One region of the Pseudomonas sp. CCC3.1 genome, then DNA from elsewhere that is predicted to be linked to it. Evidence: predicted binding sites of a transcription regulator. Region 1 holds the regulator's gene; each other region holds the start of a gene.
The links. Region 1 encodes FliA, which starts transcription of late flagellar genes. Its sites were predicted from a motif close to CTAAAGTTTNNNNNNNNNNNGCCGNTAA; they were not measured.
Positions count from the first base shown of each region.

Region 2: the regulator FliA is predicted to act here: its motif matches at 6,881-6,908, upstream of RHM56_RS06700 (methyl-accepting chemotaxis protein).
Region 3: the regulator FliA is predicted to act here: its motif matches at 8,038-8,065, upstream of flgM (flagellar biosynthesis anti-sigma factor FlgM).

Region 1 is NZ_CP133778.1:1,852,377-1,862,281, reverse strand. Features, by position in the region: gene motD (flagellar motor protein MotD) at 1-623, opposite strand, end outside; gene RHM56_RS08405 (flagellar motor protein) at 626-1,366, opposite strand; gene RHM56_RS08400 (chemotaxis response regulator protein-glutamate methylesterase) at 1,366-2,508, opposite strand; gene RHM56_RS08395 (chemotaxis protein CheA) at 2,558-4,783, opposite strand; gene RHM56_RS08390 (protein phosphatase CheZ) at 4,849-5,637, opposite strand; gene RHM56_RS08385 (chemotaxis response regulator CheY) at 5,658-6,029, opposite strand; gene fliA (RNA polymerase sigma factor FliA) at 6,201-6,941, opposite strand; gene fleN (flagellar synthesis regulator FleN) at 6,941-7,771, opposite strand; gene flhF (flagellar biosynthesis protein FlhF) at 7,888-9,201, opposite strand; gene flhA (flagellar biosynthesis protein FlhA) at 9,213-9,905, opposite strand, start outside.
Region 2 is NZ_CP133778.1:1,492,407-1,502,311, forward strand. Features, by position in the region: gene pyk (pyruvate kinase) at 1-80, opposite strand, end outside; gene RHM56_RS06670 (tetratricopeptide repeat protein) at 235-609, shown strand; gene RHM56_RS06675 (PilZ domain-containing protein) at 898-1,257, shown strand; gene sbcB (exodeoxyribonuclease I) at 1,353-2,804, shown strand; gene mvaT (histone-like nucleoid-structuring protein MvaT) at 2,881-3,258, opposite strand; gene purU (formyltetrahydrofolate deformylase) at 3,607-4,455, shown strand; gene RHM56_RS06695 (hypothetical protein) at 4,567-4,740, shown strand; gene RHM56_RS06700 (methyl-accepting chemotaxis protein) at 4,838-6,727, opposite strand; gene RHM56_RS06705 (helicase HerA-like domain-containing protein) at 6,923-8,401, shown strand; gene RHM56_RS06710 (DUF721 domain-containing protein) at 8,621-9,085, opposite strand; gene secA (preprotein translocase subunit SecA) at 9,394-9,905, shown strand, end outside.
Region 3 is NZ_CP133778.1:1,456,409-1,466,313, reverse strand. Features, by position in the region: gene codA (cytosine deaminase) at 1-795, shown strand, start outside; gene RHM56_RS06565 (hypothetical protein) at 1,002-2,036, shown strand; gene flgE (flagellar hook protein FlgE) at 2,169-3,497, opposite strand; gene flgD (flagellar hook assembly protein FlgD) at 3,518-4,243, opposite strand; gene flgC (flagellar basal body rod protein FlgC) at 4,259-4,702, opposite strand; gene flgB (flagellar basal body rod protein FlgB) at 4,706-5,113, opposite strand; gene cheR (protein-glutamate O-methyltransferase CheR) at 5,299-6,126, opposite strand; gene RHM56_RS06535 (chemotaxis protein CheV) at 6,172-7,104, opposite strand; gene flgA (flagellar basal body P-ring formation chaperone FlgA) at 7,249-7,950, shown strand; gene flgM (flagellar biosynthesis anti-sigma factor FlgM) at 8,102-8,431, shown strand; gene RHM56_RS06520 (flagellar protein FlgN) at 8,481-8,948, shown strand; gene RHM56_RS06515 (flagellar brake protein) at 9,042-9,785, shown strand.

The sequences.
Region 1 (9,905 bases):
CCTTGCATCGCCATCATGCGCACAATGCTGGCCGAACGCGCCGAGGACAGCTCCCAGTTGGTGGGATATTGCACCGTGCGGATCGGCAAATTATCCGTAAACCCTTCGACATGAATCGGGTTGTCAAAAGGCTTCAGGATCGCCGCCACCTTGTCGATGATGCTGAACGCCAGATCGCTGGGCATCGCATCGCCACTGCCGAACAGCAGGCTGGAATTGAGTTCGATCTCGACCCACAACTCGTTGCCGCTCACGGTCATCTGGTGGGAGGCAATCAAATCGCCAAAGCTTTGGGTAATGTCATTGGCAATGGCTTTAAGCGGGTCATCCGGAATCTGTCCCAGGCCGGCATCCGTCTGTTCACTGTCTTTGATCAGCGGCTCGGCAGGCTTGCTGGTCAGCGGCCGTTCTTCGCCTATCGGAATGGGCTTGATGCTGCGCTCGCTGTCGTTGAACACCCCGACCAGCGCCTGGGAAACCACCTTGTATTTGCCTTCATTGATCGACGAAATCGAGTACATGACCACAAAAAAAGCAAACAGCAAGGTGATGAAGTCCGCGTAGGACACCAGCCAGCGTTCGTGATTGACGTGCTCTTCGACAGCGCGACGACGACGGCTCATGGTTATCCCGTAAACCCTTGAAGCTTGAGTTCGATGGCCCGCGGGTTCTCGCCTTCGGCAATGGAGAGGATGCCTTCGAGCAGCATTTCGCGGTACAGCGATTGCCGCGTGGCAATGCCCTTGAGCTTGCTGGCAACCGGCAGCAACACCAGGTTGGCACTGGCCACCCCGTAAATGGTTGCGACAAAGGCCACGGCAATCCCGCTGCCCAACTGGGTCGGGTCTGCCAGGTTGCCCATCACATGAATCAAGCCCATGACGGCACCAATGATGCCGATGGTGGGCGCATAGCCGCCCATGCATTCAAAGACTTTGGCCGCTTCGATGTCGCGGCTTTCCTGGGTCATGTAATCGACCTCCAGCACGCTGCGAATGGCCTCGGGCTCAACCCCGTCGACCAGCAACTGCAAGCCTTTGCGCGCATAACTGTCGGGCTCGGCGTCGGCCACGCCTTCAAGCCCGAGCAAGCCTTCCTTGCGCGCCGTGAGGCTCCAGTTGACGACCCGGTCGACGCCGCCAGCCATGTCGATATGCGGCGGAAACAGAATCCAGCCCACGGTCTGTATGGCCCGCTTGAAGGCGCTCATGGGGGACTGCAACAAAGCCGCGCCGATAGTCCCGCCGAGTACGATCAGCGCTGCCGGACCGTTAGCCAGGGCGCCAAAATGCCCGCCTTCCAGATAGTTGCCGCCAATAATCGCGACAAAGGCCATGATGATTCCGATCAGGCTGAGGACGTCCATTAATGGCAGGCCTCGATCAGATGCCGACCCATGTCGTCGAGGCTGTATACCGCGTCCGCCAGACCGGCTTTAACAATGGCCATCGGCATGCCGTAAATCACACAGCTCGCTTCATCTTGCGCCCACACCTGACTGCCGCCCTGTTTGAGCAGACGCGCGCCCTCGCGGCCGTCCGCGCCCATGCCCGTCAAAACCACCGCCAAAACTTTGTCACCATAAGACTTGGCCGCAGAGCCGAAGGTGATATCGACACACGGCTTGTAGTTCAAACGCTCATCGCCTGGCAGGATCCTGACCGTGCCTCGGCCGTCGATCATCATTTGCTTGCCGCCAGGGGCCAGCAACGCCAGACCTGGACGCAAGGTGTCACCGTCTTCAGCCTCTTTGACGCTGATGCGGCACAGTTTGTCCAGACGCTCGGCAAACGCTTTGGTGAACGCCGCTGGCATGTGCTGCACCAGCACGATAGGCGCCGGAAAGTTACCCGGCAATTGGGTCAGTACCCGCTGCAACGCCACCGGGCCGCCCGTCGAGGTGCCAATGGCCAGCAGCTTGTAGGGCTTTCGTTTAGGCGCGGGTGAATGGGCGACTGGCGCCGGTGCCGCGCGGCTGGCAATCGGTGGGATCCGCACAGGCGCTGGCGCGGGAGCTGGCGCCGCAAAACCACCGAGCGCCGGACGACTGACCGGCGCAGGTGCTGGAACAGGCACTGGCGTCGGCGCGTTGTAGCTGGGCACGCGACGATTGCTGCGCGAAATGCTGTGTACTTTTTCGCACAGCATTTGTTTGACTTTGTCGGGGTTGCGCGAGATGTCTTCGAAGTTTTTCGGCAGGAAGTCCACGGCCCCAGCGTCCAGCGCATCGAGTGTTACCCGGGCGCCTTCGTGGGTCAGCGAAGAAAACATCAACACCGGCGTCGGACAGCGCTGCATGATGTGGCGCACAGCGGTGATGCCGTCCATCAACGGCATTTCGTAGTCCATGGTGATGACGTCAGGCTTGAGCAGCAGCGCCTGATCAATGGCTTCCTTGCCATTGGTGGCGGTGCCGATCACCTGAATCGTCGGGTCAGCGGACAGAATTTCCGAGACACGGCGGCGGAAAAAACCAGAATCGTCCACCACCAGGACCTTGACTACCATAAACACTCCGTTAGGCGGCTTGGGGCACCAGCGCCCCGCGCAACCAGAATCAAATACGCCGAGAGGCGTAGTGCTTGAGCATGCTCGGCACATCCAGGATCAAGGCAATACGACCGTCACCGGTAATGGTGGCGCCTGACATGCCAGGCGTGCCCTGAAGCATTTTGCCCAACGGTTTGATGACCACTTCTTCCTGGCCAACCAGTTGATCAACCACAAAGCCGATGCGCTGGGTGCCCACCGACAGAATCACCACATGCCCTTCGCGCTGTTCTTCATGTACCGCCGAAGCCACCAGCCAACGCTTGAGGTAGAACAACGGCAGCGCTTTATCGCGCACGATCACCACTTCCTGGCCATCGACCACGTTGGTACGCGACAAGTCCAGGTGAAAGATTTCGTTGACGTTGACCAGCGGAAAAGCAAACGCCTGATTGCCCAGCATCACCATCAGCGTCGGCATGATCGCCAGGGTCAGCGGCACCTTGATCACAATCTTCGAGCCCTTGCCCAGGGTCGACTCAATGGCCAGCGAACCGTTGAGCTGGGCGATTTTGGTTTTCACCACGTCCATGCCCACGCCACGGCCAGACACGTCGGAAATCTCGGTTTTGGTCGAGAAACCAGGCGCAAAAATCAGGTTGTAGCAGTCGTTCTCGCTCAGGCGGTCGGCGGCGTCTTTGTCCATCAAGCCTTTTTTGACAGCAATGGCGCGCAGCACATTGGCGTCCATGCCTTTGCCGTCATCCGAGATCGACAGCAGAATATGGTCGCCTTCCTGCTCGGCCGACAGAATCACTCGCCCGCAACGCTGCTTGCCAGCGGCTTCACGTTCTTCCGGGGTTTCGCAGCCATGGTCGACCGCGTTACGCACCAAGTGCACCAACGGATCGGCCAGCGCCTCGACCAGGTTTTTGTCGAGGTCGGTTTCTTCGCCCACCAGTTCCAGGCTGATTTCTTTTTTCAGTTGGCGCGCCAAATCGCGAACCAGACGCGGGAAGCGACCGAAGACTTTTTTGATCGGCTGCATCCGGGTCTTCATCACCGAGGTTTGCAAGTCGGCGGTGACCACATCCAGGTTTGACAGTGCCTTGGCCATGGCTTCGTCGTGACTGTTGAGCCCCAGGCGCACCAGACGATTACGCACCAGCACCAGCTCACCCACCATGTTCATGATTTCGTCGAGCCGTGCGGTATCGACCCGCACAGTGGTTTCGGCCTCGGAGGCGGTCGGTTTTTCCGCGGGAGGAGCCGTTGCACGGGCTGGCGCAGAACGCGGTGCTGCAGCGCTGGCGTCGGGCTTACTCGCGACTGGCGCGGCAACCGCCGCTGGCGTCGAGGCTATCGCCGCCGCAACAGCCGGGCTTTGGGCCGAGAACTTGCCTTTGCCGTGCAGTTCGTCGAGCAACGCTTCAAATTCGTGATCGCTGATGTGATCCGGGTGGGTCTGCGGGGCCAGCTCAGTCGGCCCGGCAGCCACCTCTGCTGGCGCCGTTGCAACGGCGTCGAGGGCATCGGCACTGAACGAGCCCTTGCCATGCAACTGATCGAGCAAGGCTTCAAATTCGTCGTCAGTGATTTCATTGCTGGCCGCCACCGGCTCAGCCGGGGCAACACCCGGCGTGGCACGGGAAACGGCATCCGGGGAGAACTGCCCCTTGCCATGCAATTGGTCGAGCAATGACTCGAACTCGGCATCGCTGATTTCGTCATTGAGCGAGGCGACGTCAGTGGCCTGAGCCCCTTCTGCGGCGTCGGCCTTGACGGCATTCAACGAGTCGAGCAGCAGCTCAAATTCGTTGTCGGTGATGTCGACGATGTCGTTGCTTGGCGTGGCCGCCGCTACCGCTGCCACCGGCTCCGGTACAGCTGGCGCCTGGGTCGCAGCGGGTTCGGCCAGTCGTGCCAGCGCCGCCAGCAGCGCCGGAGTGGCCGCAGTGATCGGGCTGCGCTCGCGCACTTGCGCAAACATTGCGTTGACCGCGTCCAGCGCCTCAAGCACCACGTCCATCAGCTCCGAGTCGACGCCGCGCTCACCCTTGCGCAAGATGTCGAAGACGTTTTCGGCAATGTGGCAGCACTCGACCAGCTCATTGAGCTGAAGGAAACCGGCGCCCCCTTTTACAGTGTGAAATCCGCGAAAAATAGCATTGAGCAAGTCGGCATCATCCGGTCGGCTTTCCAGCTCGACCAGTTGTTCGGACAGCAACTCTAAAATTTCGCCGGCTTCAACCAGAAAATCCTGAAGGATTTCTTCATCGGCGCCGAAGCTCATGTACGTGCTCCTTGAAGTAGGGACTTTCAGCGCCGGACAACTGCGCCCGCACGCCTACTCAAGACCTAGAAACCTAAACTGGACAACAAATCGTCAACATCATCCTGGCCGGATACGACGTCACTACGCTTATCGGCATGAATCTGCGGACCTTCACCCTTAGCCGGGTTTTTTTGCGCATTATTTTCAGCACGCAGCGCATCGCGGTCATGTTCGATCCCGGCGAAACGATCTACCTGACTGGCCATCAGCACCAGTTTGAGCAAATTGCGCTCAACGTCCGTGACCAACTGCGTGACGCGCTTGATCACCTGACCCGTGAGGTCCTGGTAATCCTGGGCCAGCAGAATGTCAGTCAGATTACTGGAGACAATCTGCTGCTCGGCTTCGCTTCGCGTCAAAAAACTGTCAACCCGATGGGCCAGCTCACGGAACTCTTGTGCACCGACTTCACGGCGCATGAAGCGCCCCCAGTCAGCACTCAAGGCTTTGGCTTCCTGACCCAGACCATTGACCAGCGGCGTACAGTTCTCGACCAGATCCATGGTTCGATTGGCGGCGGCTTCGGTCAGCTTTACAACATAAGCCAAACGTTCAGTGGCATCCGTGATCTGCGACACTTCTTCGGCGCGCGGCATGGTCGGATCAATATGAAAATCGACTATTGCGCTGTGTAATTCGCGCGTCAGCTTGCCGACTTCCCGGTACAGGCCGCGATCTCGGGTCTGGTTGAGCTCATGAATCAATTGCACGGCGTCGCCAAACTGGCCCTTTTCGAGGCTTTCGACCAGTTCGTGAGCATGTTTTTTGAGGGTCGACTCAAACTCGCCCGTTGTTGAATCTTTCTGCTCCATTGCGCCCCCCAGGGAACCGTTCAACCGATGCGTTCGAAGATCTTTTCGATCTTGTCTTTGAGTGCGATAGCGGTGAACGGCTTGACCACATAGCCGTTCACGCCGGCTTGGGCGGCTTCAATGATCTGCTCACGCTTGGCTTCGGCAGTCACCATCAGCACGGGCAAATGCTTGAGTTTTTCGTCCGCTCGCACATGGCGCAGCAGTTCGATACCGGTCATGCCAGGCATGTTCCAGTCCGTCACCAAAAAGTCGATGTGACCCAGATTGAGGATCGGAAGCGCAGTCGTGCCGTCATCCGCCTCGACCGTGTTGGTGAACCCGAGGTCACGCAACAGGTTTTTAATGATCCGCCTCATCGTTGAAAAGTCATCAACGATGAGGATTTTCATATTCTTGTCCAATTCGACCTCCAAGCAGTCTTAAACGCACTTCATCTCTGAAGGCGCCATTCAATCAATTCGGCATTCATTACCTGTAGGAGCGAGCTTGCCTCGCGATCTTTTGCTTTTAAAGATCAAAAGATCGCGAGGCAAGCTCGCTCCTACAGGGAAACTACGTGATCAGTGCGCTCGCCACTGCCCCAGACGCGCTCGCAATCGTGCGGCGCACTGGCTGTGCAACTGGCTGACGCGCGACTCGCTCACCCCCAGCACCTCACCGATTTCCTTGAGGTTGAGCTCTTCGTCGTAGTACAGCGCCAGCACCAGCCGTTCGCGCTCCGGCAACAAGCTGATCGCTTCGGCCAGCGCGGCCTGAAAGCGTTCATCCTCCAGGTCTCGCGATGGCTCAAGATGAGCACTGGCGCCATCCTCGTGCAGCCCTTCGTGTTCGCCGTCCTGCAACAGGTCGTCGAAACTGAACAGGCGGCTGCCCAGGGTGTCGTTCAAGATGGCGTAATAATCATCAAGACTTAACTTAAGTTCGGCCGCAACTTCGTGATCTTTAGCGTCACACCCGGTTTTAGCTTCAATTACCCGAATGGCGTCACTGACCATGCGTGTGTTGCGGTGCACCGAACGCGGCGCCCAGTCACCCTTGCGCACTTCATCGAGCATGGCGCCACGGATGCGGATACCCGCGTAGGTCTCAAAACTCGCGCCCTTGGTGGCGTCGTATTTGCTCGACACTTCAAGCAGGCCGATCATGCCCGCCTGGATCAGGTCGTCGACCTGCACGCTGGCGGGCAAACGCGCCAGCAGGTGATACGCAATGCGCTTGACCAGCGGCGCGTAGCGCTCAATCAGCTCATATTGGCTGTCACGCGACGGCTTGCTGTACATGCGATAGCCGCTGGCAGTCATTAGACCCGTCCCCCACCCGCTTGCTGTACCAAGCGCTCGACAAAAAATTCCAGATGACCCCGCGGATTAGCCGGCAGCGGCCAGGTGTCCACCTTCTGGGCAATGGCCTTGAACGCCAGCGAACACTTGGAACGCGGGAAGGCTTCGTACACCGCACGCTGCTTTTGCACAGCCTTGCGTACACATTCGTCGTAGGGCACGGCGCCGACGTATTGCAGGGCCACGTCCAGGAAGCGGTCAGTCACTTTGGTCAGTTTGGCGAACAGGTTGCGCCCTTCCTGAGGGCTCTGGGCCATGTTCGCCAGAACCCGGAAGCGGTTCATGCCGTAGTCACGGTTGAGCAGCTTGATCAAGGCATAGGCATCGGTGATCGAGGTCGGCTCGTCGCACACCACGAGCAGCACTTCCTGGGCGGCGCGCACAAAACTCACCACCGATTCGCCAATCCCGGCGGCGGTGTCGATGACCAGCACATCCAGGTTATCGCTCAGATCGCTGAAGGCCTGAATCAGACCGGCGTGTTGCGCGGGGCTCAGGTGCACCATGCTCTGGGTGCCCGAAGCTGCTGGCACGATGCGGATCCCGCCGGGGCCCTGGAGCAAGACATCACGCAGCTCACAACGCCCCTCGACCACATCGGCCAGGGTAAATTTGGGGGTCAGTCCCAGCAGGACATCGACATTCGCCAACCCGAGGTCGGCGTCCATCAACATGACGCGCCGACCCATTTCGGCCAATGCGATGGACAAATTGACTGACACGTTAGTTTTACCGACGCCACCCTTGCCGCCGGTCACTGCGATCACCTGTACGGGATGCATGCTGCCCATGATCTTTTTTTACCTTGTCTTACTTAGACGCGGCTACAGAGACTGCTGCGTGTTCCCCAGGAACAACACCGTGCAGACCATCAATGTAGGTACATTGCAACGTAATCATCACTGCCTCAGCCAACCCGTTTGGGCGGGCTGTGGTAGATATCAGCGAACATATCGGCCATGGCTTCTTCGCTGGGTTCTTCCTGCATTTGCACGCTGACGGCCCGGCTCACCAATTGGTGACGACGCGGCAAGTGGAGATCGTCGGGGATCCGTGGACCGTCCGTGAGATACGCCACCGGCAGCGCGTGCCCGATTGCCAGGCTCAACACCTCGCCCAGACTCGCCGTTTCATCCAGCTTGGTCAGAATGCAACCCGCCAGCCCGCAGCGCTTGTAACTGAGATAAGCCGCCGCCAGCACTTGTTTCTGGCTGGTCGTGGCCAGCACCAGGTAGTTGCGCGCCTTGATCCCGCGCCCCGCGAGGCTGTCGAGTTGCAGGCGTAATGCCGGGTCGCTGGCTTGCAGGCCTGCGGTATCAACCAGCACCACGCGCTTGCGCACCAGCGGCTCAAGGGTTTGGCCCAACGACTGGCCGGGGGCCACGTGGGTCACCGGTACATTCAGAATGCGCCCCAGGGTTTTAAGCTGCTCCTGGGCGCCGATACGAAAGCTGTCCATGCTCACCAATGCGATATTTTGCGCGCCGTACTTGAGTACATAGCGCGCCGCCAGCTTAGCCAGCGTTGTGGTTTTGCCCATGCCTGCGGGACCGACCATCGCGATCACACCGCCCTCTTCCAGCGGCTCCAGCTCCGGGGTTGTAATCATGCGCGCCAGGTACGCCAGCAACATCCGCCAGGCCTGACGCGGCTCATCTATCTGGGCCACTTGCGCCAACAAATCGCGTGACAACGGACCGGACAATCCGATGCGCTGCAAACGGCGCCACAAGTTGGCCTGTTCGGGCCTTGAGCCTTGCAGCTGGTTCCAGGCCAGCGAGCCCAGTTGCACTTCGAGCAACTCGCGCAGGCCATTGAGCTCATTGCGCATGTTGTCGAAAGCACGCTGGTCAATCGACGGCGCAGGCGCGGCCAGCGGGCGCGGAGGCTCAACCAGCGTGGGCTCAATCAACGGTTCGGCGGCAGTCAGCGGCAAGCCTGCGAACAACTGACGGCTGGCCTCGGCATCGCCCTCGCCGCGCAAACTCAACTCAGCCTGGGCCGACACAATCTTCGATTGGGTCTTGCGCAGCTCTTCTTCCAGTTCAACGTTCGGCACCCTGGGGGCCAGCGCGGACAATTTGTAGTCCAGGGCCGCAGTCAGCTCAACCCCGCCAGCGATCCGGCGATTGCCAATAATGGCGGCATCAGCCCCCAACTCGTCACGAATGAGTTTCATGGCCTGACGCATGTCGGCGGCGAAAAATCGCTTCACTTGCATAAATCAAACCCTCAGCCGTTAGGGCCAACTGTCGCAACGATCGTCACTTGCTTGTTGTCAGGAATTTCCTGGTACGCCAGCACGTGCAGGTTCGGCACCGCCAAACGGCCAAACCGCGAAAGCATCGCGCGTACCGGGCCGGCCACCAGCAGGATCACTGGATTGCCTTGCATTTCCTGACGCTGAGCCGCGTCGATCAACGAACGCTGAAGCTTTTCAGCCATGCTGGGCTCCAGCAAAACACCGTCTTCCTGACCTTGACCTGCCTTCTGCAAACTATTGAGCAATATTTGTTCCAACCTGGGCTCCAAGGTGATCACAGGCAGCTCAGACTCAACGCCGACAATGCTTTGCACGATGGCGCGGGACAAGCCGACCCGCACAGCGGCAACCAAAGCGGCAGTATCTTGACTCTTATGGGCATTGTTCGCGACCGCCTCGGCAATGCTGCGTATATCGCGTACCGGCACCTGTTCGGCCAGCAGCGCCTGCAAGACCTTGAGCAACTGCGACAGGCTCAAGACGCCGGGCACCAACTCTTCGGCCAATTTAGGTGAAGACTTGGCCAGCAACTGCATCAATTGCTGGACTTCTTCATGGCCAATCAACTCATGGGAGTGCTTGTACAGAATCTGATTCAGGTGCGTCGCCACGACCGTACTGGCATCGACCACTGTGTAGCCCAGCGATTGCGCCTGACTGCG
Region 2 (9,905 bases), 360 kb from region 1:
AGGATCAGCTGTTCAAGCATCTCCGGTGAATTGCTGGCAGGGCCAAGTGTGGCAACGATTTTAGTTCGACGAACGGACATGCAAAGACTCCTGAGTTCAAGCGCTGCCAAAGGCTACTATGGTCTTTGGCTGTAGTCATTGTTCCTCTGCACTACTTTCGACTTAAGTTGTGGTGCACAGGATGTGAAGAATTTAGCCCAGGGGTCGATACACTGTTGAGAACAGGAGATACCCATGCGCTTTTTGCTTATTTTAGTGTTAGCCAGCAGTGTGGTCGGTTGCACCCGCTGGTCGATGAACCACCACCTGAACAGTGCTTATCGGGCGTATGATCGCGGAAACTGCGAAGCGGTGATGCTGGAGTTGTCCGAAGTTGATCGCGACAGCCGCAGTCGCCCGTACATCTGGCCGCAGACGGCGATGCTGCGAGGGTTGTGTCTGGAGCGTACAAAGTTTTACCTGGATGCGGCCCAGACCTATCAATACATCATTAATGAATTCCCGAAGAGCGAGTATGCCTACAGGGCCAAGGCGCGAATTGAGACCTTGCGTATTCTTAAATTCATCCCGGGCCCTGGCACTGCTCAAGCGCTTCCAGCCACGCTCTAGGCTCTGTACGAAATGTATCTGCGCTCGCGCCCAACCTTCGCTCAACTCGTGTCGTAGAGGCCTTGGCGTTTTATGATGACTGAAATGGATGCTGGCTGTTTGCTATCTTTTTGCTACCCTTTCCAAGCGTTTGAACGGTTTTGATCAAACAAGAAAGAGTCTCAGTGTTCGGTTGGCAGTGTTTTAGCGTGTGGCTTTCCGAACGGTTACACCGAACTCTGGATCGCTCCAGGGTATTTGAGGTGTTAACACCGTCGTGTTAAACGGCCTTATACAGTGAAATTCGACATGGTTATCGAACGCCGCATCCAGCGTCACCAATTGACGTGTTTTTTAAGAGTCTTCAACCGGTTCACGGATAAACCCATGGGCTATTTGGGCAATGTATCCGAGGGCGGTTTGATGCTGATCAGTCAACTGCCCCTGTTGATCGATGCCGATTTTGAGCTACGGCTCAAGCTTCCAGGTGCCGATGGGCGTGTGCAATGGATCGACCTCACGGCGCGATGCCTGTGGTGCCGTGAAGATGTGACGCCCAATTACTACGACTCCGGTTTTATCCTGTACCAACCGCCTGCCGAGTACCTCAAGCTGATCAGCGATTTGAGCCAATACTTCAGCTTCCATCCCTTGCAAACCTCTGCTTGATGCATCTGCGCAGGGTGTGAGGCCTTGGCTTCGGGGCTGGTGCTGTCCGGGTTTGAGCGCCTAGACTGAGCGCGAATACTGCTCAGGAACACCCCGTGACCTCTATTTTTTGGTACGACTACGAAACTACCGGCATTAACCCGCGCTGCGATCGAGCTGTGCAGGTTGCCGGTATCCGCACCGATCTAGAACTCAATGAGATCGATCAGCCGCTCAATCTGTACTGCCAGCCCAGTGACGACATTCTTCCGCATCCCATGGCGTGCCTGATCACCGGGATTACGCCGAGTCGACTCGAAGACAAAGGGTTGGGGGAGGCCGAGTTTATGACTCGCACCCATGCACAACTGGCTCTGCCTGGAACGTGCGCCGCGGGTTACAACACGTTGCGTTTCGATGACGAGGTCACGCGCTACAGTCTGTACCGAAACTTCTTTGATCCTTACGCCCGCGAGTGGCAAGGCGGCAACAGTCGCTGGGACCTGATTGACGTTGTGCGCACAGCCTATGCCCTGCGTCCTGAAGGCATTGTCTGGCCCGAGGAAGAGGGGCGGGTGACGCTCAAGCTTGAGCGTTTGACGGCGGCCAACGGGATTGACCATGGCCAGGCGCACGATGCCTTGTCCGACGTGCGTGCAACCATTGCCTTGGCGCGTTTGATTCGCGAAAAGCAGCCGAAGTTATATGACTGGTTATTCCAGTTGCGTACTAAGCAGCGAGTGTTGGATCAAGTTCGTTTATTGCAACCGATGCTGCACATTTCTGGACGTTTCTCGGCGGCGCGACATTATGCCGGGGTGGTATTGCCGCTGGGCTGGCATCCTAAAAACCGTAATGCACTGATTGTGTGCGACCTGCACTTTGATCCACAGCCCTTGTTGGACATGGACGCCGACTCTTTGCGTGCGTTGCTTTATACGCGACGTGAGGATTTGCCCGAAGGCCAACTGCCAATTGGCCTTAAGCTGATTCACGTTAATCGTTGTCCGGTGATCGCGCCATTAAATGTAGTGCGTGCTCAGGACCAACAGCGTTTGCAGTTGAACATGGCTGAATATCAGGCGCGAGCCCGCGTGCTGATTGATGCGCAGGAAGTTTGGAAGCAAAAGTTATCGGATATTTATGCCCGTGAAGACTTCACGCCCAGTGATGATCCTGAGCAGCAGTTGTATGACGGTTTTCTCGGTGATCGTGATCGCCGGTTGTGCGAACAAGTGCGCATGAGTGACCCGGAACAATTGGCCAAAGATGCATGGCCATTTGATGATGAGCGCTTGCCTGAATTATTGTTTCGTTACCGCGCGCGAAACTTTGCGTATACCTTGAGCGCAGAAGAGCAGGCACGCTGGCAATTGTTCTGTCAGCAGCGATTGACGGATCCCGCGTTGGGTGCACCTCTGACCCTGAGCCAATTCACCGAGGCGGCAGATGCCCTGTCACGCAGCGCCACGCCCGCCGAGCTGAAGCTGTTGAACGAATGGCAGCGTTATGCGCAAGGGCTGAGTCAGCGTGTGGGCTTGGTGTCGCAGGCGAACGATCAGGATTAAAATCCAGGCAATAAAAAACGCCAGCGAGCTGGCGTTTTTATTAGAGTTGCAGAAAAGTCTGCGCGTCCGGTATCACTTAGCCGAGCAAAGTTGCCCAACCTTCAACCACGTCGCTGCCCCACTTGGCTTTCCACTCTTTCAGAGTTTTGTGGTTGCCACCTTTGGTTTCAATCACTTCACCGTTGTGCGGGTTTTTGTATTGTTTAACCTTGCGGGCACGTTTGGTGCCGGTGGTTTTAACAACACCGCGTGGTGCTTTGCTTGCCTTGGCTTCCGGATCCAGCAAGGCGATGATGTCGCGCAGCGACTTTTGGTATTCGCCCATCAGCGTACGCAGTTTGCCTTCAAATTCCAGCTCGGTTTGAAGTTTGTCGTCTTCCGACAGGTTCTTCAGGCGGGCTTGCAGTTCTTTGATGGCTTCTTCTGTTGCGCGATATTCGTTGATCAAGGACATGAGGATAACCTTATGCTGAAGAGGTGACAGGGATACAGTGGCGCAATAATAGTCAGACAGTTACAGCAAGTAAATATCCAATCTCGGATTAATTTAAATTTTTATTCATTAACTTTCGCTCGTTTGCAATAAGTCAGCTTTTAAATAGGGCTGATACCTTGGCTTTATCAATGTCATTAATAAACAATATCAATGCCGCGCAAATTCAATGCAGGCCGCGGCGCTGTTGGCGTCGACGCTTTGCCAGCGCGACCCGGTGCCTCAGGCAATAAGGCTCACGCAATACTGTAGTTTTGCTGCGCACTCGCTAGAATGGCGGCCTTAGTAAAGTTTTGGAGTTTTCCCCTCATGCGCACTTTTCGGTTGGTGATTGCCTGCCCCGACGGCGTCGGCATTGTCGCCAAGGTCAGTAATTTCCTGGCCTCCCACAATGGCTGGATCACTGAAGCGAGCCACCACTCGGACGATCAAAGCGGTTGGTTCTTTATGCGTCACGAAATTCGTGCCGACTCCCTGCCATTTGGGCTAGAGGCTTTTCGTGAGGCATTTGCCCCGATTGCCGACGAGTTTTCGATGGTGTGGCATATCACGGATACCGCGCAAAAGAAGCGTGTGGTCCTGATGGCCAGCCGCGAGTCTCACTGCCTGGCAGACTTGCTGCACCGCTGGCACAGCGATGAACTCGATTGCGATATTTCTTGCGTGATTTCCAATCACAACGACTTGCGCAGCATGGTCGAGTGGCACGGCATTCCGTTTTACCACGTGCCGGTTGACCCGAAAGACAAAGAGCCAGCCTTCGCTGAAGTCTCGCGTCTGGTCAAGCACCATGACGCTGAAGTCGTGGTGTTGGCGCGCTACATGCAAATCCTGCCGCCTGATCTATGCCGCGAGTACGCAGGCAAGGTGATCAACATTCACCACAGCTTCTTGCCGTCATTTGTCGGTGCCAAGCCTTACCATCAGGCGTCGATGCGCGGTGTGAAGCTGATCGGCGCAACGTGCCATTACGTCACCGAAGAGCTGGACGCGGGGCCGATCATCGAGCAGGACGTGGTGCGCGTGAGCCACAGTGACAGCATTGAAGACATGGTGCGTTTCGGTCGTGATGTCGAGAAGATGGTACTGGCCCGTGGCCTGCGCTATCACCTCGAAGACCGTGTGCTGGTCCACGGCAACAAAACCGTGGTGTTCTGATCTGATTGGCCTGTGTAGCCGCTGCCGCAGGCTGCGATAAGGCCCGCAGGACTTTCGCTTTAAAGCGCGATCGCTGCGCAATCCTGCGGCAGCGGCTACAGAGGGTTCGTCATGACTGATCCACTCGACAAGGCCACGTCCAGCGCCCCTGCAACCTTGGGTGAGGGCTGTTTGAGTCGTTACGACCCGGACGCCCTCAGCCCCGAGGATGGAACCGATTTTCCTGACGCCGCCAGGCTTTGGGAACAATTACAGCCAGACGCTGAAACAGACCCCGATCTGTAAGGTCATCGGTAGGAGCGAGCTTGCCTCGCGATCTTTTAAACGATCAAAAGATCGCGAGGCAAGCTCGCTCCTACAAATATTGCGATCTGAAGCCTACTTAAATACGGAAACTGCCCACCAGTTGCTTGAGGCGAGCCGCTTGCTGTTCCAGATCATTGCAGGCGCGCAAGGTGGATTGCAGGTTTTCGACGCCTTCCTGATTCAGTGTATTGATCTCGGTAATGTCCATATTGATCGACTCAACCACTGAGGTTTGTTCCTCGGTCGCAGTGGCGACGGACTGATTCATGCCATCAATCTCGCCGATGCGCTCAGTCACACTGATCAGACGCTCACCCGCGCGGTTAGCGATTTCAACGCTGTCTTCGCTGTGACGCTGGCTTTCCTCCATGGTGCTCACCGACGCGCGGGCGCTGACTTGCAACTCTTCGATCATGGTTTGCACTTGCTGCGCAGACTCTTGAGTGCGGTGCGCCAGGTTGCGCACTTCATCGGCAACCACGGCAAAGCCGCGGCCAGCCTCGCCAGCGCGGGCCGCTTCAATCGCCGCGTTGAGCGCCAGCAGGTTGGTTTGCTGCGAGATGCTGGTGATCACTTCCAGGATCTGGCCAATGTTGACGGTCTTGTCATTCAGTGACTCGATATGGCCACTGGAAGTGCCAAGCATTTGCGACAGATGTTGCATCGAGCTGATGCTGCGCTCGACCACCTGCTGGCCTTCCTCTGCCAACCCGCGTGCATCACTGGCCTGGTGCGAGGCCTGGGCCGCGTTACGGGCAATCTCCTGAGCGGCGGCGCCCAGTTCGTTGATCGCTGCCGCAACGCTGTTGGTGCGGCTGGCTTGTTCGTCAGAGTTGAGCATTGAGGAGTTCGAGGCGCTGACAACCCGCAGCGCCACTTCGTTAACGTGCTCAGTGGCCGATGACACTTCTCGCATGGAGGTGTGAATACGCTCAACAAAGTGGTTAAAAGCACTGCCCAGCGTGCCGAATTCGTCGTTGGAGTTCACGGCCAGGCGGCGTGTCAAATCCCCTTCACCTTCGGCAATGTTCTGCATCGCACGGGTCATCACGTGCAGCGGTTGTAACAGCAGGCGAATCAGCAGGCCGAGAAGGGCGATGATTGAAATCACCGCAATCAAAGTTGCAATGACCGCCGAGGTGCGAAATGTGCTCAGCGTGGCAAAGGCTTTTTCTTTATCAACCGACAGGCCTACAGACCAATTGACCGTGCCCAGTCCTTTGACCGGGGTGAACGTCACAATCCGGGTTTTGCCGTCGACCTGGATCTCGCTGATCGCGGTACTGATGGTCGGGGTGTCTTGTGGGTAGATGTCCTTCAGGTACTTCGTGACCAGCGCTTTGTCCGGGTGCACCAGGATTTTGCCGTCACCACTGACCAGAAACGCATAGCCCAGGCCGTTAAAGTTCAAGGCGTTGATTGAGTCAGTGATGGTTTGCAGGCTCAGGTCGGCGCCGACGACGCCCAGCGTTTGCCCGGCTTTTTTCGCCGCGGTGCCAATCGAGATAATCATCTGCCCGGTGACCGCATCAATGTACGGTTCGGTCAGGCTGGCGCCACTGGCGTTGATGGCATCCTTGAACCAGGGGCGGGTGCGTGGGTCGAAACCGTCTGGCATCTTGCTGTCAGGGCGGATGGTGAAACCGCCCTGGTTGTCGCCAAAGTAATCGGCCATGAACGTGCTGGTCAGTGCTTTTTGCTCCAGCAGGCTGGCGATTTGAGAGGGTTCGGGATTGATGGCAATCGATTGTGCAAGGTTTTCAACCAGTAAAATCCGGCCTCCCAGCCATGTCTGAATGTTATTGGCCGTGACACTGCCCATTTCGTGGAGGTAATTGTCCAGATTGTTACGAATGGCATTGCGCTGAAGATAGTCGTTGTACAGCGTAAAGAGCGAGAACGCGGCGATGACGATCAGGGACGCGGCAAGCAGGATTTTGTGACTGAAACGCAGGTTTTTATTCATGGCTTGAAGGGTCCGCTAAGGTCTAAAAATGTGAGGCCTGTACGCTGTAAACACGCTCGCTCTGCACGTCACGGCTAGAGCAGGAGTGGTTTCTATATCTATTGGGGTAATTCCTACGCTAAATCAGGAGTTTTCTGGTCTAGCATTAAGAATGTATCGACGCGGGACCGCGAAAGATTAATGAATGGTGGAAAAATGCCTGACTCTTCTGCTCTTGTTCTCGGCGCTGACCTTGCCGGTCAGCCCATCGCCCAGTCATTGCGCCTGGCAAACCGCCACGGCTTAGTGGCAGGCGCCACGGGGACAGGTAAAACCGTCACCCTGCAACGTTTGGCCGAGCAATTCAGCGATGCGGGCGTGGCTGTATTTTCCGCCGACATCAAAGGCGATTTGTGCGGCTTGGGTGCCGCCGGCAATCCGCAAGGCAAAATTGCCGAGCGCATTGCCAGCATGCCGTGGCTGAATTATCAGCCCAAGGCTTATCCGGTCACCCTGTGGGACATACAGGGCAAAACCGGTCATCCGTTACGCACCACGTTGAGTGAGATGGGGCCGCTGTTACTGGGCAGTTTGCTTGAACTGACGGACAGTCAGCAGTCGGCCTTATACGCCGCGTTTAAAGTGGCAGACCGTGAAGGCTTGTTGCTGCTGGATTTAAAAGACCTCAAAGCCTTGCTTGGCTACCTGCGCGATAACCCCCAGGTGCTGGGCGATGACGCTGCCTTGATGACCACTGGCTCCAGCCAGGCACTGCTGCGCCGTCTGTCAACCCTGGAACAGCAGGGCGCCGAGGCATTATTTGGTGAGCCTGCGCTGCAACTCGAAGACATCTTGCAGCCTGCCAGCGATGGTCGTGGGCGGATTCATCTGCTGGATGCCAGTCGTTTGGTGCACGAAGCGCCCAAGGTCTATGCGACTTTCCTGCTGTGGTTACTGGCTGAGCTTTTTGAGCAGTTGCCGGAGCGTGGGGATGCCGACAAGCCGTTACTGGCACTGTTTTTCGACGAGGCGCATTTGCTGTTTGCCGGAACGCCCAAAGCGCTGCAAGACCGTTTGGAGCAAGTGGTTCGGCTGATTCGCTCCAAAGGTGTGGGTGTTTACTTTGTCACCCAGTCTCCGGCGGACTTGCCTGACACTGTCCTTGCCCAATTGGGTTTGCGTATCCAGCACGGGTTAAGGGCATTCACGGCCAAAGAGCAAAAATCCCTCAAAGCAGTGGCTGATGGATTCCGTCCGAACCCCGCTTTTAATGCGCTGGCGGTGCTGACAGAACTGGGGACGGGCGAAGCGTTGGTCGGCATGCTCGAAGAGAAAGGCACCCCGGCGATGGTTCAGCGGGTGTTTATTGCGCCGCCGCAGTCGCGTATCGGCCCGTTGACCGAGGCTGAGCGGGCGACCTTGATTGCCAGTTCACCGCTGCAGGGGCGATACGACAAGCCGATTGATCGCGAGTCTGCCTACGAAGTGTTGCTGGCCCGCAAAGGTCAGGCACCGGAGGCGCAAGCACAAGCGGCTCCCCATGAACCGGGCTTTCTTGATCAGGCGGGTGATTTTCTGGGTACTACGGCGGGCAAGGCCTTGCAATCCATGGCACGCCAGGCAGCGAGTCAAATGGGGCGTCAGTTGGTGCGCGGGTTATTGGGGTCGTTGCTCGGTGGGAGCAAACGCAAGTAAACAACCCGTAGTCGCTACCGCAGGCTGCGATAAGGGCCGAAGGACCTTCGCTTGGGATTTTAAGGAGTGCTCTGCTGCCCTAATGCCAGTCAGTTAACGCATACCCTTTGTGGGAGCGGGCTTGCCTGCGATGGGATCGACGCGGTTTAACAGAAAAACCGCATCGCCTGTATCGCTGGCAAGCCAGGCTCCCACAGAGAGTGCTAGCGGCTACACAACTTAGTCGGGCTTTGGCTTTGGCTTGGCGTGGCTTGCCAATCGCTCAAGCGCTGCCCGCAACGCCGGGTCGGTTATCCCGTCAGCCGTCGCTTGAATGGTTTGCGCGGCATCGATGGAAAGGTCAAGGGTGTGCCCGTTGACTTTGGCCAGCACGGTGGGCGGCTGAACCTTAAATAAAATCCGGGTCAGGCTGGCGAACTCGTCAAAGGCCTGTAATTGACGTTGCAGACGCTTTTGCTGGTAACGCAAACGCGTGGCCCAGTGGCCATCAGTGACGATTAACAACAAACTGCCTTCGCGCCATGACGCCACGTGACAATGTTCACGTGCGGCGGGCTGGAGCTGGCTTTCGAGCAGGCGTTGCAGGTGCGCCAAGCGCTTGGCGTGGCCAAAAATGGCTTTTAAGGGCTTGGCCTCGCGGAGCAGGACAGAGGGTGCCCGTGCCGGGTGTGGGCGAAATGCCATGTTCAAGCACCTTAAAAAACTGAGGGGCAATCTTAGCAGAAAGCGCCCATTTCACTCGACATAGTCCTGAATCGCTTCAGTTTATTTGCAAAATCAATGAGTAACTTATGCATCGCATGGGTTGAAGTTCCGCAAAAAGGCCTTATTTTAGTCAGGCCCCGTCACAACGCTGTACCAGTATCGTGGAATAACGCCACTTTCCTCACCGACGTTTCCGGGTAGAATGCTCGCTCGCATGCGGCCATCAGGGCTGCTCGGGCGACTCACGGGGCCGCCCTCCATCCCTATGTGTGGAAGATCCTGCCGATATGTTTGCGCCTTTGTTAAAGAAACTTTTTGGAAGCAAGAACGAGCGCGAAGTTAAACGCATGCTCAAGACGGTACAGGTCGTCAATGCCTTCGAAGAGCAAATGGTTGCTCTGAGCGATGAGCAATTGCGCGCCAAGACCGAAGAGTTCAAGGCCCGCATAGCTAAAGGTGAGACCCTCGATCAATTGCTGCCTGAAGCCTTCGCGGTCTGCCGTGAAGCGGGTAAGCGCGTCATGGGCATGCGCCACTTTGACGTACAGCTGATCGGTGGCATGACCTTGCACGAAGGCATGATCGCAGAAATGCGTACCGGTGAAGGCAAGACCTTGGTAGCAACCCTCGGGGTTTACCTCAATGCATTGTCCGGCAAGGGCGTGCATGTGGTAACCGTGAACGACTACCTGGCTCGTCGTGATGCCAACTGGATGCGTCCGCTCTACGAATTCCTGGGCCTGACGGTCGGCGTAGTCACGCCGTTCCAGCCGCCTCAAGAAAAACGTGAAGCCTACGC
Region 3 (9,905 bases), 400 kb from region 1:
CCGCAGGAAGGCATTGAATCGTATGCCGGTGGACGCGAGTTGATGACCCGCGCCGTCGAGATGGGCGCCGATGTGGTCGGTGGTATTCCACACTTTGAGAACACCCGCGATCAGGGGGTCAGTTCAATCAAGTTTCTGATGGACCTGGCCGAGCGCACGGGCTGCCTGGTGGATGTGCATTGCGACGAAACCGACGACCCGCATTCGCGGTTTCTCGAAGTGCTGGCCGAAGAGGCGCGCGTACGCGGTATGGGCAGCCGGGTGACCGCCAGCCACACCACGGCCATGGGTTCTTACGACAATGCTTACTGCTCCAAACTGTTCCGCCTGCTCAAGGCCTCGGGGATCAACTTCGTGTCGTGCCCGACCGAGAGCATTCACCTGCAAGGGCGTTTCGACAGTTTTCCAAAACGTCGTGGTGTGACGCGCGTGGCCGAGCTGGACCGCGCCGGAATGAACGTCTGCCTGGGGCAAGATTCGATCAAAGACCCGTGGTACCCGTTGGGCAACGGCAACATTTTGCGGGTGCTGGATGCCGGCCTGCACATCTGCCACATGATGGGGTTTGAAGACCTGCAACGCTGCCTGGACCTGGTCACCGACAACAGCGCTCGCACCCTCAACCTCGGCGAAGGGTACGGCATCGCTGTCGGCCGCCCGGCCAACCTGGTGGTGCTGGACGCCGAAAGCGATTACGAAGCGGTGCGCCGTCAGGCCAAGGCCCGCGTGTCGATTCGCGCGGGCAAAGTGCTGATGACACGCGTGCCAGAGCGCGTTGAATTCAGCGCGCGCTGATTAAGCCGCCGCGGCACACGCCTGCGCCAAGGTACACACGTGCTCGCGCTCTTTTGATCATTAAAAGATCGCGAGCACGCTCGCTTATCCAGTCCAGCCTCGACGGCCACAAGCATTATCGACAACCACGCGTTTACGGCATAATGCGCGTCAGCTGACAACCCTACCAAGGGTTAACCACGCACTTAATCGATAAGCATGGACGTATGGATTCTTTCCACCTGTTGTACCTGCTCTATGGCGGCAATACCGTTTACCGCCAGGAAGCCAAATTCAGCATTCTGTCTGCATTGCGCGAACAACGCGTGCCAGGCAGTTTCAGCATCACGCTGATGACCGACGAGCCCCAGGCATTTGAGGGCTGGCCGGTCAACGTCATCCCCCTGACGACCAACATCCTTGCACAGTGGAAAGGCGCAAACAGCTATACCCATCGGCGCAAGGCGTGCGCCATCGCCGCCGGGGTCCTGCTTGCGGAAAAAACCATTTTCGTTGACACCGACACGGTGTTTTTCAAAGACCCAGCCACGCTCTTTGAACGCGTCACCGACCAGCAATATTTGATGGATGAGTTCGAATGGACCTGGGCTGAGGCCAAGCTGCGCGCTGACTATGTGGCGTTTTCAAATGAACTGATCGCCAAAGGCAAAGCCCCTGACGACGGGCTAAAGCTCTACAACAGCGGCATTTGCGGGATCGCCCGCGTCAATGCGGGCGTGATGGACAAGGCCATCGAACTGATCGATGAATGGCGCGACCATTACCTCAGGCTCCACACCATTGAGCAGATCGCGGTGTCTTTTGCGATGGGCGACGCCAAGGTCGTCACCGCCAACGACTGCGTCCATCATTACTACTCAAAAAAACGCTATCACCACACGATGAACAAAGGGTTCTTCGATACATACGGTGAGCAGTTCCATGCCGACTTGCCGACGCTTTCGGCCACGGTCCCGGTGCATTTCCCCCAGCCGTCCTTACTCGCCAAAATCAAGGCCCAACCCCGCCTGATAGCTGTCGAAAAAGCGTTCAGGCCAGCGGCCAAGCTGATGATCCAGGGAGGAAAAGTGTCGACCCCTGACTACCTTCGCGAGTATTGCCGGGACGCCCTGTGGCGCCGGGCAATCGAGTTGTTGCAGCAAAAGCACGCGACCACCCGGCAAATCGAACACCTGACCAAAATCTGCATTGAGCCGTCGCAGCAGGCCGACTTCAAAACGCTGTTGAATCAGCGCCCTTAACAAACCTGGCTGAATCAACTGTAGGAGCGAGCTTGCCTCGCGATCTTTTTAAAGATCAAAAGATCGCGAGGCAAGCTCGCTCCTACCCCGATGGGCGATGCGCAGCGTGTGGGGGTTCGCCGCGCGCCGCTATCAGGTCATCTGAATGATGGTCTGCATGATGGTGCTTTGAGTCGAGATGGTTTTGGCGTTGGCCTGGTAGTTGCTCTGCGCCTTGATCAGGTCAACCAGCTCGTTGGTCAGGTTGACGTTCGAGTCTTCCAGCGAGTTGGAAGCAATAGAACCCAAGGTGCCCGTCTTCGGCACGTCGAAACCAGCCTGGCCCGAAGCGTAGGTTTCTTTCCAGGCCGAACCGCCGGCTGGCTGCAAGCCTTGCTCGTTGGTGAAACTGGCCAGCGAGATCTGGCCAATGGCGCGGCTCTGGTTGTTGCTGAAGTTGGCGAACATCACGCCCGAACCATCAATGGTCAGGTTATTGATCTGGCCAGTGGCGTAGCCGTCTTGCGTCGGCGGGTTACGCGCGGTGTCAGTGTTGTATTGGGTGGTGCTGGCCATGTTGATGGCAATCCCGGTGCCATTGGCCGCAGCGCCATTAGTCTTCCACTCTCCATCAACGGTAGCGCCCGGCATCCAGTTACTGATGGTCAGGGTGCTGCTGACGATGTCGTCTTCGCCTTCCACCGGATTGGGGGTGGTCACGCTGGTCAATGCCCCTGCCGAGTCAAACTTCATGACCGACGCCACCGGATCTGTCTTGCCGTCACCGGTCACCGGGCTGCCATTAGGGTTGCGGCCGTCGATCAGGGTGTAAGTGCTCCAGGTGTTGGAGCCGGTCTTCACCATGTACTGATCCATCGGGTGCGCGTTGCCCTGAGTGTCGTAGATGGTGGTGCTGAATTTTTTGCTGTAGCTGGCCGTTTCGGTTGGATTGAACGGGTTGTCGGTCTGGTTGATCACGTCCGAACTGGAGTTGAGATTGATCGTGGAGTCCACCTTGCCACTGGCCTTGGGCGCCAGGTTCGAGGTGTCGATGCGCAGGTCCGTCAGCACACCGTTGATGACTTTGCCGTCAGCGTCCACGCCATAGCCTTGCAGGCGCGCAGTGCCACCGGTATTGGTCACATAGCCATCTTTGTCGGCCTTGAACGTACCGGCGCGGGTGTAACTCAGGGCCCCGTTGTCGCTCAGCACAAAAAAGCCGCTGCCTTCAATGCCCATGTCCAGCAGGTTGCCAGTGTTGTTGACCGCACCCTGGCCAAAGTTTTGCGACACGTTGGCCAGGTTTACACCGCTGCCGATGGTTTTGCTGCCGATGCCCAGCTTGCTGGCTGAGTACACATCCGCGAACTCAGCACGGGAAGACTTAAAGCCGGTGGTGGCGACGTTGGCGATGTTGTTGCCGGTCACGTCGAGTTGTTTGTTGGCCGCGTACAGGCCGCTAAGGCCGATATTGAATGACATGTGTCTCTCCTTGAGTCGGCTTAGAGGCCAATGGTCTGTACTTTGGAAATACCAATGCTGCCCAGACCTGCGAGGTTGAGCATGATTTCGCCACCGGTTTTGCTCAGGGTCACGCTGTTAACCGTGGCGGGCAAATACGTGGTGAGCGCGGTGGTACCGGTGTCGTCTTTGGTCGAGGCGGTAAAGGTGTAAGAACCCTTGTCCAGCAACACGCCCTCGTCGTCCTTGCCGTCCCAGGTAAAGTCCACGTTGCCGGCTTTCTGAACGCCCATATCGAGGGTTCTGACCACCTCGCCGTCAGCATCGGTGATGGTGATCGTGGGCTTGGAGTCCGCGTCTTTCACCACCACCGTGCCATTGAAGGGTTTGCCGCTCGACGGGTCGACATAGGCTTCACCGGTTTGCACGATCACCGAGCGACCGACCAGCGACGAGGCCTGCAAGGCTTGCGACGACTGCAGGCCGCCAGACAAGGAGTTGACCGTGTCGTTAAGCGTGGTGATGCCTTCGAGGCTGCTGAACTGCGCCAACTGCGCAACGAATGCGGTGTTGTCTTGCGGATCGAGCGGGTTCTGGTTTTTCAGCTGGGTGACCAGCAGTTGCAAAAACGCGTCCTTGCCCAGCGACTGGCTGCCGGTTGTCGCCTTGGACGCGGCCGCCAGACTGGTGTCGGTGGTTGAGGTCCGGGCAGAGTTGGCGAGGATCTGATTCAGGGTCAAACCACTGGTGGAATCGGTCACGCTCATGTGTGTCGCCCCTTATCACTGACCGAGGGTCAGGACCTTCTGCATCATGGTTTTGGCGGTGTTCATCATTTCGGCGTTGGTCTGGAACGAACGGCTGGCCGAAATCATGTCAGCCATTTCTTCAACCACGTTGACGTTGGGGTAGTACACATACCCCTTGGCATCAGCAGAAGGATGGTTGGGTTCGTAGCGGGCCTGTAGCTCGCTTTGATCTTCGACCACGCCCAGCACCTGCACGCCCTGGCCTGCTGCGTCCTGGTTCTGAAACAGCGAGTCGCCGTTAACACCTTGTGCGCCCTGGAACATAGTGGCGAACACCGGGTGACGGGCGCGGTAGGTCTGATCAATGCTCGACGACACCGTTTCGGCGTTGGCGATGTTACTGGCGACGGTGTTCAGGCGCGTGGTCTGAGCGCTCATGCCGCTACCGGCAATGTTGAAAACACTGGCTAGGGACATGACTTACTCTCCACGCAGGGCTGACATCAGCCCTTTGAATTTGCTGTTGAGCAGGGTAAAGCTGGCCTGAAAGTTGACCGCATTTTCTGCGTAGTTCGACTGTTCGAGCTGAGCGTCTACGGTGTTCTGGTCGATCGAGGGCTGCATCGGCGTGCGGTACAGCAACGACTCGTCGCCGCTGCTCAGGCCTTGCGCTTCGATATGGCGGCTATTGGTCTTGTTCAAGGCAAAGGTGCCGTTCTGGTTTTTATCGTTCTGCGCGGCGAGCACAGAGGCAAAATCCAGATCCCGAGCCTTGTAGTTCGGGGTGTCGGCGTTGGCGATGTTGTTCGCCAGCACTTCGGCGCGCTGTGCGCGAAAGCCCAGGGCTTGCTCATGGATACCGAGCGCTTTATCGAAGCTGATGCTCATGTCGGGAAACCTTTGTGGGCTGGCCTGAGGCTGTGGCTCAGGCGTTACATGACAGGGACAGAGCAAACCCCGTGCCAGTTTTTACAGCGCCGTATATCAAGGCTTTGCGCGGGGATGGAAAACGGAAACGGCACAAAAGCGGCAACCGCTTTCCGCTGTCTGCCGCTTTTCTGCCGCTTTGGGGGTTACTTGGCCTGGTAGATGATGCCCGGGCTGCATTGAACCATTTGGTAATGGTCCGGCAAGCCGTTGAGTGCTTCGGATGCGCCCAAGAACAGGTAGCCGCCCGGCTTCAGAGTGCTGTGAATGCGCAGCAGGATGTCTTTTTTCACTTCAGCCGAGAAGTAGATCAATACGTTGCGGCAGAACACGATGTCGAATTTGCCAAATCCGGCGTAGCTGTCCAGCAAATTGAAGGAACGAAATTCAACCCGACTTTTGATCGGCGCCTTGATCACCCAGCGCCCCGGCGCCTTGGGCTCGAAATAACGTTGCAAGCGCTCCTGCGACAAACCACGACCAATCGCCAGGTTGTCGTATTCGCCGGATCGGCACGTGTTAAGCATCAGGCTCGACAGGTCGGTGGCAACAATTTGCGCCCCCAGCTTCAAGTGCCCCAGGTTGCTGCGCTCATACTCGTCGATCGTCATCGACAGCGAGTACGGCTCCTGCCCCGAAGAACACGCGGCCGACCAGATGCGCAAGCGCTGCCCCGGATGGGCCTTGATCAGCTCAGGCAACACTTTGTTTTTCAGCACTTCAAAGGGATACGTGTCACGAAACCACAACGTTTCGTTGGTGGTCATGGCATCGACGACTTGCTCACGCAACCCGCTGCGCGGCTGGCTCTGGATACGCTGAATCAGCTCTCCCAACGACTTGATCCCTTGCTGCTCCATCAGTTTGTTAAGACGGCTGGAGACGAGGTACTGCTTGTTTTCACCGAGCAAAATGCCACAGGCTTTTTCCAGGAAGACCCGGAACTGTTCAAAATCCAAATTAGCCGTCGACAAGTGATCGTGCCTCTAAAATCGTGTTGACCGCCAAGGGCTGCGCCCCTAGCTGTGATCTGCTGCTTTGATCCGGTCGACAACCCGGGATGCCAGGTCATCAGGCCGGAATTTGGCCAGAAAGTCATCGGCACCGACTTTCTTGACCATCGCCTGATTGAAAACACCTGACAGCGAAGTATGCAGAATGATGTGCAGATTTTGCATCCGCGGATCGTGACGGATCTCGGCGGTCAGGGTGTAGCCGTCCATTTCTGGCATCTCGATGTCCGAGATCATCATCAAAAACTCTTGTGCCGGGTCTTTGCCCTCGTCCGCCATTTTGCGCAAGTAATCCAGCGCCTGGCGGCCGTCGTTAAGCGACACCACTTCGACCCCGACCGATTGCAGGCAACGGGCAACCTGTTTACGGGCCACCGACGAGTCGTCGACGGTCAGCACGCGCAAAGACAGGGCCTTGGCCTGGGTTTCGACATCCACCACGCCATGAGAGATGTTTTCCGGCGATGGCGAGACTTCAGCCAGGACCTTTTCCACATCGATGATTTCGACGAGTTGATTGTCAAGCCGAGTCACAGCTGTCAAATAATGGTCACGACCCGCGCCCTTGGGTGGCGGATGAATCTCTTCCCAGTTCATGTTGACGATGCGCTCAACCGAACGCACCAGAAAGCCCTGAGTCTTGGTGTTGTATTCGGTGATGATCACAAACGGATTGCTCTGATCTTTCAACCCGCCCGCCCCGGTGGCCATCGCCAGATCGAGAATCGGAATGGTTGCACCGCGAATACTCGCCACGCCGCACACCACCGGGTGAGATTTGGGCATCACTGTCAGCTTGGGGCATTGCAGCACCTCCCTGACCTTAAACACGTTGATCCCGTAAAGCTGTGGCCCATCCAGACGAAACAGCAACAGTTCCAGGCGGTTTTGCCCGACCAGTTGAGTGCGCTGGTTAACCGCATCCATCACCCCAGCCATACTCAGCTCCTTCTAAAAACATTAAGTTGCGACACGCTGCCCGGTAAACGGCACGGGCTTTGCTATTTAACCGCCATGAAGCCGAAAACGACAAAATCCCGCCACGGATCAGCTCGCCAGCCTTGGCATTGCCGCGCATTGCGCCTGCTCGCGGCTGCCTGCGCGCTGGGTGCAGGCACGCCTGCAAGTGCCGACACGTTCACGTCACCTGATCAGCTTATCGGCGTGACCCAGGGCTTTCTTGAGTTCACCGTCGAAGACTACCTTGCCACTGGTCAGATTGAAGGCCGCTACGAGATTCAGGTCAATCAACTCGACCCTCGCGTGCGTCTGACGCATTGCGACAAGGAATTGACAGCCACGCTCGAAAGTCCCGCTCAGCCCATGGGCCGCGTGACCGTTCGCGTGCGCTGTGAGGGTAGCTCGCCCTGGACCATCTTTGTACCGGCACAGGTCAAGTTGTTCCGCGATGTGGTCACCGTCACCCACCCGCTCAAGCGCGGGGCAATCATTGATTACCCCGACGTCACCTTGCGCGAGCGCGATGTCGGCTTGATCAGCCAGGGTTATATGACGGCGATTGAATTGGCGGTAGGGCAAAAACTGCTGCGCCCCGTGGTGACCGATCAGGTGTTGAGCCTCACGCATCTGGAACAGGCCGCCACCGTGCGCAAAGGTGATCATGTGGTGATCAGCGCGCGCAGCGGCACATTAAGTGTCAAGATGCCCGGCGAAGCGCTGTCCGATGGCGGCCTCAGTGAGCAGATCCGGGTGAAGAACCTAAACTCAAACCGGGTGGTCAAGGCGCGGATCACGGCGCCAGGGCAAGTAGAGGTAGCGTTTTAGAGCGGTTGGCGTCTGTATCCCAACTTTCCTACACTGTGATTTGACGCAGATCAGTACCGAACTGCGTGAAGCTATGATTAATCGAGCCTAAAGTTTTCTCGGGTATGGCCGAAAACATGGCAAGCGTCCAAATACCCAGAGGTTTTTCGTTATGGTTATCGACTTCAGTCGTCTTAACAGTGCGCCGCCCTTAACCGGCAGTACGCGCAGCAACGCCAATCAGGAAACAGGCAGTGCCACGCAAGCGGCCCCTGTGACAAAAAACCCTGAACAACCCGACGCCAGCGCCCCGAGCGGGGAGTCTGTGCACCTGAGCCCAGAGGCCCAACAGTTGCAGAAGGTCAGCGATTCGTTGCGTGATCAACCGGTGGTCGACAAAAACCGCGTCGCCGAGCTGAAACAAGCCATTGCCGACGGCAGTTATAAAGTCGACAGCAACAAGGTCGCCAGCAAACTGCTAAACATGGAAGCCGAGCGCTAGGCCCAGGGCCGGTGCCAGGCTTTTGGACGCTTAAACCCCAGAGCCCAACATGCACGACGAGAATTTGCTGCAACTGATCAATGACGACCTTGCGCCGGCCGAGCAATTGCTGGAGCTGTTGCAGGACGAGTCCATTGCCCTTAAAGGGCGAGAGATGCAGGTGCTGGAAAACATTCTGGCGCGCAAACACTCATTGATCATTTTGCTCGAGCAGCACGGCCGCAAACGCAGTGAAATTTTGGCCAGCCTCGGCTTGCCGACCAACCGCAGCGGCCTCGAAAGCCTTGCCAGCCATTCAACCGTGGGCGAGCAATTGCTCAGCCAAAGTGAAGTGCTGAATCAGCTACTGGCCCAGTGCCAAGAGGCCAACCTGCAAAACGGCCAGGCGATCCAGACCCAACAGGCGATCACCGCCAACCAGCTGCGCATCCTGCATGGCGGCGAAACCCCTTCCCTGTACGACGCTCGCGGCACCACCTCGCTACTCAACAAACACCGCGCCTACAGCCAGGCCTAAGCCTGAACACCTGCACTATCTAGACGCGCAACATAGTGGCAAAATGCCCTATTTTTTGCGTGTTGTTGTTTTTTGTCTGGAGATTGATGACCCGTGTTCGATGCCCAAGATGCTCCGCAGCCGCCAAAGGTACTGACAACGCCTTTGGAGATCGCCTCCAACTTGCGGATGCTGCAAGAAAGCCATGACCCGCTGATCATCACCTTCAACGACCGTACCCAGCGTTTCCAGAGCTACATGGTTGAAGTCAGCCGCGAGGCCAGCACCATGGCTCTGGACGAAATGATCCCACGGGACGGCGAGCGTTTTATTGAAGCGGGCATTCCGTTTCGGGTTGAAGGCTTTCATGACGGCGTGCGCATTGCCTGGGAGTGCGACAGCCCTTTGAGCATTGACGACACCGGCGAACACCGTTGCTATCGCGGGGCCCTGCCCAAAGAGGTGATCTACCACCAGCGCCGCAACGCCTTTCGCGCGGCACTGAAACTGGCGCATCTGGTGGACGTGAACGTGGCGGGCGAAAAACTGAAGGCGGCGATTAAAGGCAAACTGCTGGACGTGTCGGCCACGGGCTGCAAATTGCGCTTCGAGGGCGACATCAGCGAGCGCATCCAATTGGGCCAAGTGTACGAAAACTTCAGTGCCGCCCTGCCCTTTGGCCACATGACCACCCCGGTCGAGTTGCGTTACCTGCATTTTGAAGAACGACTGAACATCACCTTTGCCGGCATGCGCTTTCACAACATCAGCGGCGCCGTGCAACGCCAGGTCGAGCGTTTTGTGTATCAACTGCAACGCGATGCGCGACGGTTTGACAAAGACGACGACTATTACTGAGCGGCTGGCTGACGCCCTGTGCCCTTGTGGGAGCGGGCTTGCCCGCGATGATACGCACACACCTGCGCCCCACATGAGCGGCGCACGGACTACATCTAACACCTCCAAACTCCTACCCAA